2 regions of the Bradyrhizobium sp. Leo114 genome follow, and region 1 is predicted to be linked to the other one. Evidence: predicted binding sites of a transcription regulator. Region 1 holds the regulator's gene; the other holds the start of a gene.
What was found. The regulator PhoB, encoded in region 1, activates phosphate uptake and scavenging genes when phosphate is short. The targets are predictions, from matches to a motif close to TGTCATNNANCTGTCAT.

Region 1 (4,603 bases):
CGATGACGATCTATGAGAACATCGCCTTCGGCATCCGCCTTTACGAGAAGATCTCGAAATCTGAAATGGACGGCCGCGTCGAGAAAGCGCTGCGCGGCGGCGCGCTGTGGAACGAGGTCAAGGACAAGCTCAACGCCTCCGGCCTGAGCCTCTCCGGCGGCCAGCAGCAGCGCCTCTGCATCGCCCGCACGGTTGCGGTGCGGCCCGAAGTTATCCTGTTCGACGAGCCCTGCTCGGCGCTCGATCCGATCTCGACCGCCAAGGTCGAGGAGCTGATCCAGGAATTGTCGGAGGACTACACGATCGCGATCGTCACGCATAACATGCAGCAGGCGGCGCGCGTCTCCGACAAGACCGCGTTCATGTATCTGGGCGAACTGATCGAGTTCGACGACACCAGCAAGATCTTCACCTCGCCGAGCGATCGACGCACCCAGGACTACATCACCGGCCGGTTTGGTTGAGGAGGGACATCATGGCTTCTGAACATACCGCCAAGGCATTCGACAGCGATCTTCAGGAACTGACCCGTCTGGTCGCAGAGATGGGCGGGCTGGTCGAACGGATGATCACCGAATCCGTCGATGCGCTGATCCGCCGCGACGTCGCGCTCGGCAAGCGTGTCGTCGCTTCCGACATCGAGATCGACAGCCTGCAGCGCGTGATCGAGGAGCGCGCCGTGCTGACGATCGCCCGCCGCCAGCCGATGGCTGTCGACCTGCGCGAGATCGTCGGCGCGATGCGGGTGGCGACCGACCTCGAGCGGATCGGCGACCTCGCCAAGAACATGGGCAAGCGCGTCGCCGCGCTGGAGAACGACTTCCAGCCGCTGAAGCTGATCCGCGGCCTGGAGCACATGACCGACCTCGTGCTGTCGCAGGTCAAGTCCGTGCTCGACGCCTATGCCGCGCACGATCTGCCGGCGGCGATGAACGTCTGGAAGAGCGACGAGGAGGTGGACGCGATCTGCACCTCGCTGTTCCGCGAGCTCCTCACCTACATGATGGAAGATCCGCGCAACATCTCGTTCTGCATCCACCTGATGTTCTGCGCCAAGAATATCGAGCGGATCGGCGACCACGCCACCAACATCGCGGAAACGGTCTTCTACATGATCGAGGGTCAGCAGATCACCGACAAGCGGCCGAAGGGGGATATGACGACGTTCGCCACGACCGTTCCGGGCAACTAGAGCAACATCCGGAAAGTCGACGCCGGCTTTCAGCCAAGATCCTGCTCAAACATCAAAGGAAGAGTGGGATGACGATTCAAGCAGAGAGTCATCCCGCTATAGGAGAAGCCAAGCCGATGAGCGCACGCATTCTGGTGGTCGAAGACGAAGAAGCGCTGACGACGCTGTTGCGCTACAATCTCGATGCAGAAGGCTATGATGTCGAAACGGTCGCCCGTGGAGACGATGCGGACACAAGGCTCAAGGAACGTATTCCCGACCTTGTCGTGCTCGACTGGATGCTGCCGGGACTCTCCGGCATCGAGCTGTGCCGCCGTCTGCGGGCGCGGCCGGAGACCAAGCAGCTCCCGATCATCATGCTGACCGCGCGCGGCGAGGAAAGCGAGCGCGTGAGGGGGCTGGCGACCGGTGCCGACGACTACATCGTCAAGCCGTTCTCGGTGCCTGAACTGCTCGCGCGGGTGAAGGGCCTGTTGCGCCGGGCAAGCCCGGAGCGGCTCGCCACCGTGCTCACCTATGGCGACATCGAACTCGACCGCGAGAAGCGCCGCGTCGCGCGCTCGGGCCGCCCGATCGATCTCGGCCCGACCGAATATCGCCTGCTGGAGTTCTTCCTGGAGCATCCCGGCCGCGTGTTCAGCCGCGAGCAGCTGCTCGACAGCGTTTGGGGCCGCGACATCTATATCGACGAGCGCACCGTCGACGTTCACATCGGCCGCCTGCGCAAATTGCTCAATCCCGGCCGCGAGCAGGACCCGATCCGTACCGTCCGCGGCGCGGGCTACGCGCTCGATGATCGCTTCGCGAAGGCCGAGCAGTCGTAAACCGGCGACCTCAATCCGTAGCCCGGGTGCAGCGAAGCGTAACCCCGGGGAAATTTGGACCCGCCGATACAGCGTTCCCGGGTTGCGCTGCGCTCCACCCAGGCTACGATCTGTCGTCGGCTTACTTGCCTTGTGACGGCTTGACCGTCGGACGGCGGCGGTCAGCCGCCGGCTGGTAGGCGATGCGGGAGTGGTGCGCGCAATAGGGCAGGCCGGGAAGCGCCTTGCCGCCGCAGAAGAAGAATTCCGGGCTCGAGGGATCGCCGACCGGCCAGTGGCAGGTGGCCTCGTTCAATTCGAGCAGCGACAGCCGCTGGCTCATCGGCACCACATTGTCGTAGGCGATAGGGTCCGCTTCCACCTCCACCTCGAAGGCGTGGGCGAGCGCGGTGTTGCCGCGGGAGACCGGACGCGCCACGCGCATCATCGGCTGTGCGGGACGCGCCTTGCGCTGCCGCGGCGCGGCTGCAGCAGGACTCTTGGCGCGGCCCGAGAGGCCGAGCCGGTGCACCTTGCCGATCACCGCATTGCGGGTCACGTTGCCCAGTTCCGCAGCGATCTGGCTGGCCGAGAGGCCACCTTCCCAGAGCTTTTTCAACTGCTCGACGCGTTCGTCGGACCAGGTCAATACCGTCATCGCATCTTTCCCTTCGCGTTGCGCCGGCCGATCCTGGGACAGCGCTGCGATGCCTAATCTCAAAAATCCCTGCGGGCAGAATCCCTTAAGGCTCGCCGGGCACGAAAACCGCACCCGAACGTGTACGCCGCACACAAAGGACTCTAAGGGATCAAAACTGCCGCACGAGATGTCGTACCCGACAGGCTAGACGCTACAATATGGCGTGACTCTGGCGCAAGAGTCCGCGCCTATGCGTCCACATGTTCCGACATTTAGGGATTGCAATCGGGCTTTTCCACCACACCGGAAAACTGCGGATTACCGGCACTTTGCAGCGCAGCCTGGCGGCTTCGTGGCGATTGACAGCACCCGCCGCGCGCATAGAATGCCTTCACGTGCCGCCCTGCAAAGGCGGCACGTTTTGTTTTCGCTGGATGAGCTCCAGCCGCGTGTCTGCATCGCTGCACGCCGCCGGGGCTTGTCTGAAAGGCTTGTCTGAACCCTTCAGTGATCGCCATGACCGACCGCGCCACGTCGCATCTGCTTCCCGTTTTTGCCAGGGCCGATCTCGGCTTCGAACGCGGCGAAGGCTGTTGGCTGATCTCGACCAAAGGCGAGCGTTATCTCGACTTCACCTCCGGCGTCGCGGTGAACGCGCTCGGCCATGCCCATCCGCATCTGGTGAAGGCGCTGCAGGAACAGGCGACGAAGCTCTGGCACATGTCGAACCTGTTCAAGAGCCCGGACGGCGAGAAGCTTGCCGCGCGGCTGTGCGAGCAGAGTTTTGCGGACTTGGTGTTCTTCTGCAATTCCGGCGCGGAAGCGATGGAGGGCGTGATCAAGGTCGTGCGTCACTATCACTTCTCGAAGGGGCATCCGGAGCGCTACCGCATCATCACCTTCGAAGGCGCCTTCCATGGCCGCACGCTCGCGACACTCGCCGCGACCGGCGCCGCTAAATATCTCGAGGGCTTCGGCGCGCCGATGGACGGCTTTGATCAGGTGCCGCATGGCGATATCGAAGCGGTGAAACGCGCGATCGGTCCAGAGACCGCAGGCATCCTGATCGAGCCGGTGCAGGGCGAAGGCGGCGTGCGCTCCGCGCCGCCGGCCTTCTTCAAGGCGCTGCGCCAGCTCTGCGACGAGCATGGCCTATTGCTCGCGTTCGACGAGGTGCAGACCGGCATGGGCCGCACCGGCGATCTCTTCGCCTACAAGCGCATCGGGGTCACCCCTGACGTGATGTCGCTGGCCAAGGCGCTCGGCGGCGGCTTTCCGATCGGCGCCTTCCTTGCGACCGCGGAAGCTGCGTCCGGCATGACGCCGGGTTCGCATGGCTCGACCTTCGGCGGCAATCCGCTCGCGGTCGCGGCCGCCGGCGCCGTGCTCGATGTGATGCTGAAGCCCGGCTTCTTCGATCACGTGCAGAAGATGTCGCTCCTGCTCAAGCAGAAGCTCGCCTCCGCGGTTGACCGCTATCCGTCCATTCTCGCCGACGTGCGCGGCGAGGGGCTTCTGATCGGCGTCAAGGCCGTGGTGCCCTCGGGCGACCTCGTCAACGCCCTGCGCGAGCAGAAGCTGCTCACAGTCGGCGCCGGCGATAATGTGGTGCGATTCCTCGCGCCGCTGATCGTCAGCGAGGCCGAGATCGAGCACGCCATCGGTTGTCTGGAGCGCGCCTGCACCGCGCTCTCAAGCGGACCGTCGAAGAAGGCAGCGGGATGATGAGCAAGGCGCCCCGTCACTTCCTCGACATCAACGAAATGTCGCTCAACGAGCTGCGCGCCATGCTGGCCGCCGGCGCCGCCATGAAGGCGAGACTGAAGGCGCATGAGCGGGCCACGAAGCCGCTCGAAGGCAAGACGCTGGCGATGATCTTCGAGCGTCCTTCGACCCGCACGCGAGTGTCGTTCGACGTCGGCATGCGCCAGCTTGGCGGTGAATCGATCATGCTCACCGGCGCCGAGA
Region 2 (4,603 bases), on a different contig from region 1:
TCTCGTGCAGGACGCCGCCGCCGGAAGCTCTGATGCCCTCGACCTGCTTCTTGTCGGCGCCTTCAATGGCCTCGGAGAACAATTTGCCGAAGGCGCCGAAATCCGACACCGCGATGGCGAGCACGCCGGCGAACGGGCCGAGACCGACGACATTGATCCACACCAAGGCCCAGATCAGCGTGTCGACGCCGCGGATCGTATCCAGGAAACGTCGCACCGGGAAACGGAAGATGGCGGAGGGCACGATGTTGCGCGCGGCGAGCAGGCTGACCGGCAGCGCCATGAACGCGGCCAGCGTCGTGCCGAGCAGCGCGATCGACAGCGTCTCGCCGAGCGCGGAGAGATAGGTCGGCAGCGACGAGCCGGGATCGGGCGGGATCATCATCAGCGTGATCCAGCCGAGCTCACGCAGCCCGCTCACCAGCTTGGTCGGCGAGAAGTCCAGATCGAACAGGCCGAAGGCGAAGACCGCTGATGCCGCCAGCAGCATCAAGGGCGTGGCGAGGCGCGCCGAGGCCGGGCGGTCGAAAACGTCAGGGTATTTCGTCCGCAGCGCCTGCGAATCCGGCTTTGGCAACTGGCTCATGCCCGCCCCTCCTTGCCGAACAGTTTTGCGCGCAGCCAGCCGGTGGTGATGTCGATCACGAACACGGTCAGGACGATGGTGACCAGGATGGCGCTGACGTCGGAATAATAGAATTTGCGAATCGCGACCACGAGCTCCTGCCCGATGCCGCCGGCGCCGACAAAGCCCATCACGGACGCTTCGCGCACATTGATCTCGAAGCGCAGCAGCGCGTAGCTGGCATAGCCCGCCGAGACCTGCGGCAGCACGGCGAACCGCATGCAGGACAGCCAGCTCGCGCCGGTCGAGCGGATGCCCTCCACCGGCTTCATGTCGGCATTCTCGACGATCTCGGAGAACAATTTGCCGAGCGCGCCGGTGGAGTGCACGGCGATCGCCAGCACGCCCGCCATCGGCCCGAGCCCGAACGCGATCACGAACACCAGCGCGAACACGATGGCGGGCACGGTGCGCGCAAATTCGAGCAGGCGGCGGACAACAAAGCGCAGCCAGGGCCCGGGCGAGGTGTTCTGTGCGGCGAAAAAGTTCAGCGCAAAGGCAAAGACGGCGCCGGTCAGCGTGCCGACATAGCTGATCAAGATGGTCTCGGCGAGCAGCTTCAGCCAATTCTTCCAGCCCCAGAACCATTCGCCGAAATCGGTCCAGACCCGCTGGCCGTTATCGAGCGTGAGGATGCGGTCGAAATAGGAGACGAAGTTGCCGAAATAGGTGAAGAGCGTGCGCAGGTTCACCTCGGCGCCGATGCCGGCAACGGTCAGCGCCGCGATGAACACCGCCGCCGCCAAGGCCATCTTCAACCGCTTGCGCGCGACTGCCTTGCGATAGGCATCGTTCAGCGCGGCGAGCTGCTGGGCGGGAAGGATGGATACGGCGGTGGCCATCTGCTCTGCTTGGGATCTGCTGCTTGTCCTCAACGGAACAGGCCGGGTCGCGATCGATCCGGCCTGCGTATTCGCGTCGATCGATCAGGAGGCCTTCTTCTTGCGCAGGGCGTCGACGAACTTGATCAGCTCGATCGTGCCGTCCCAATCCTTGGTGGTCGCGGGATGGAAGCCCTTCTTCTGGCCGTCGGAGAGCTTGTCGAACGCCGCCTTGTCCTTCGTCGGCACGTCGAAGAAGGCCTTGGCGATCGCGGCCTTGAGATCGTCGGGAAGGTCGGAGTTGTAGGCATAGGGTCCGTTGATGATCTCGGCCGACTTATGGACGATGCGGAAATCATCCTTCTTCATCGGCGAGCCGTCGGCGTTCTTCAGCATGCCCTTGTGCAGCATCTGGGCGAGCGTGGAGTCATCGTCGCTGGTCCACTGGTTGGCAGCAACATCAACCGTGCCCTGCGCCAGCGCGAGCATCGCGTTCTCGTGGCTGCCGGTGAAGACAACCTTGCTGAAATAGGCTTCGGCGTCCGGAATGCCCTTCTTGTTGAGCTCGAAGCGCGGCACGTTGTTGCCGGAGGTCGAGTTCGGATCGACGAGGCCGAGGTTCTTGCCCTTCACGTCCTCGATGGTCTTGTAGGGGCTGCTCGCCTTGACGAAGAACATCGAGTAGTAGCCGGTGGAGCCGTCGGCGTTGATGTCGTTGGCGAAGGCGTCGGTCTTGACGCCGGTCAGCCGCGCGCGGGCGAAGGAGGCCGAACCGTAGCTGGCGATCTGGATGTTGCCGGAGCGCTGGCCTTCGATCACCGCAGCATAGTCGTTGGCGATGCGCAGCGTGACCTTCACGCCGAGTTCCTTGGAGAGATAGTTGACGAACGGCGTCCAGCGCTCGGTGACACCGGACGCGTTTTCAGCCGGCACGACCGCGAAGGTCAGCTCCGGATATTTGGCCTTCCAGTCCTGCGCCGACGCGGACGCGGTGAGCGCGAGCGCGGCAGCGCCGGCGAGAACGATGCGACGAGTGATCATGGTTTACCCCTGCTGTTATGGTAGCGCCTGGATCACGATCCGAGACGCAACGGGATCGTGATCTCATCTCTTGTTTGAACACGACCGGTTTCCACTTTTCCGGACCATGCTGTAAAGGCCGACTGCACCTGCAGCGGCTTTCCCTGCATAAGGTTACGGCGTTCAGGCCGCGGCTGCGGTGCCGAGCGCCGGAGCTGTTGCGGCACCGGGCGCGGGCATTGGCGCCCCGCCGATGACATCATTGGCCTCGAGATCGTAGAGCTCGCGGGCGATGTGATCGGTCAGCGTCGACGGCTGGCCATCGAACACCACGCGGCCCGCCGCCATGCCGATCAGGCGGTCGCAATAGCTGCGCGCCAGATCGAGCGAATGCAGGTTGCAGAGCACCGTGATGCCGAAATGCTTGTTGATGCGCAGCAGCGCATCCATCACGATCTTGGTATTGCGCGGATCGAGCGAGGCGATCGGCTCGTCGGCGAGGATGATATCGGGCTCCTGCACCAGCGCGCGAGCGATGGCCACGCGCTGCTGCTGGCCGCCGGAGAGCTGGTCGGCGCGCTGGGCGGCGAACTGCGCGATGTCGAACTGCTCGAGCGCCGACATCGCCAGCGCCCTGTCCTGCTCGGGCCAAAGCTGGGTCAACGAGCGCCAGGCCGGCATTTCGGCAAGGCGGCCCATCAGCACATTGGTCAGCACATCGAGCCGGCCGACCAGATTGAACTGCTGAAAGATCATCGCCGAACGCGCGCGCCACTGCCGCAGCGCCTTGCCGCGCAGCGCGGTGACATCGACACCTTCGAACAGGATGCGGCCTTCGGTCGGATCGGCGAGACGGTTGACCATCCGCAACAAGGTCGACTTGCCGGCGCCCGAGCGACCGATCACGCCGACGAAACTACCGGGCTGGACCGAGAACGAAGCATTGTCGACCGCGGCTTTTGTGCCGAAACGGCACGTCAAACCTTCAACCACCAGCATGCAGTGCTCCGAACCCGTCACGTCGCGTAACGGCTAACGCCGCTGAATTACAGTTGTGTGACAAACGCGCTGCAGTGCGGCGATCCTCCACACCGCCGGCGATGTCACGCATCTGTCACGCTACTGTTATGAAGCGCATCGAAGACGTGCGCTCCCCCACAACAATTCGACGAGGCGAAGAAGAAGATGGCCGGCAAGATGCTTTCCGTTGTACCAACGGTCGATCCCACCGCCGCGGTGCGCGATAGCCAGCTTGGGGCCTATACCGAGGTCGGAGCGCGCAGCATCCTGCTCGACGTCACGATGGGTGACTATTCATATGTCGTGAACGACGCGCAGCTCACTTACACCACGATCGGCAAATTCTGCTCGATCGCGGCAATGACCCGGATCAATCCGGGCAATCATCCGATGCATCGTCCGCCGCAGGCGCATTTCACCTATCGCGCCAGCGCATACTTCCCAGGCGAACATGACGAGGCCGAATTCTTCGCATGGCGCCGAGAGCACCGCGTGCATATCGGCCATGACGTCTGGATTGGACATGGCGCGATCATCCTGCCCGGACGCTCGATTGGAACCGGCGCGGTGGTCGCGGCTGGCGCGATCGTGACCAAGGATGTTCCCGCCTACGCCATCGTCGCCGGCAATCCGGCGCGGCCGCTCCGCAAGCGGTTTTCCGATGGCATCATCAGCCGCCTTGCGGCACTCGCCTGGTGGGATTGGGATCACGAAATGTTGCGCCAGGCGCTGCCAGATTTTCGCAAGCTGGTTGTCGAAGACTTCCTCGCCAAGTATGAAGCGCTGAACGCGCCAACAACCCGCCGGAGTGCCATCACGTGACTGACATTGTTATCGAAGGTGGCAAGGCGCTCGTTGAAGGCGAACTCGTCGAAACACGGCTGCGGACCGCGGGCCGCGACATCGCAGCCCTCGGCGAAGAGGGAGACGGCCGCAGCGCGCTCGGCATTGATGCACGGGATCTCCTGGTGCTGCCCGGCATCGTTGACCTGCATGGCGACGCCTTCGAGCGGCAGATGATGCCGCGCGCTGGAGTCGATTTCCCGATCGACGTGGCGCTCGCCGACAGTGACCGGCAGGCGATCTCAAACGGAATCACGACGGTGTTCCACGCCCC

Region 2: phnC (phosphonate ABC transporter ATP-binding protein) is a predicted target of PhoB. The motif match lies at 3,512-3,528, and genes of this name have one in related genera.

What each region holds. Positions count from the first base shown of each region.
Region 1 is NZ_JBUYEN020000003.1:52,168-56,770, reverse strand. It holds gene pstB (phosphate ABC transporter ATP-binding protein PstB) at 1-464, shown strand, start outside; gene phoU (phosphate signaling complex protein PhoU) at 476-1,192, shown strand; gene phoB (phosphate regulon transcriptional regulator PhoB) at 1,309-2,016, shown strand; gene ACZIRK_RS04530 (GcrA family cell cycle regulator) at 2,138-2,653, opposite strand; gene ACZIRK_RS04525 (aspartate aminotransferase family protein) at 3,152-4,360, shown strand; gene argF (ornithine carbamoyltransferase) at 4,360-4,603, shown strand, end outside.
Region 2 is NZ_JBUYEN020000013.1:71,888-76,490, reverse strand. It holds gene phnE (phosphonate ABC transporter, permease protein PhnE) at 1-586, opposite strand, end outside; gene phnE (phosphonate ABC transporter, permease protein PhnE) at 583-1,467, opposite strand; gene phnD (phosphonate ABC transporter substrate-binding protein) at 1,552-2,487, opposite strand; gene phnC (phosphonate ABC transporter ATP-binding protein) at 2,650-3,465, opposite strand; gene ACZIRK_RS17750 (LbetaH domain-containing protein) at 3,652-4,308, shown strand; gene ACZIRK_RS17745 (alpha-D-ribose 1-methylphosphonate 5-triphosphate diphosphatase) at 4,305-4,603, shown strand, end outside.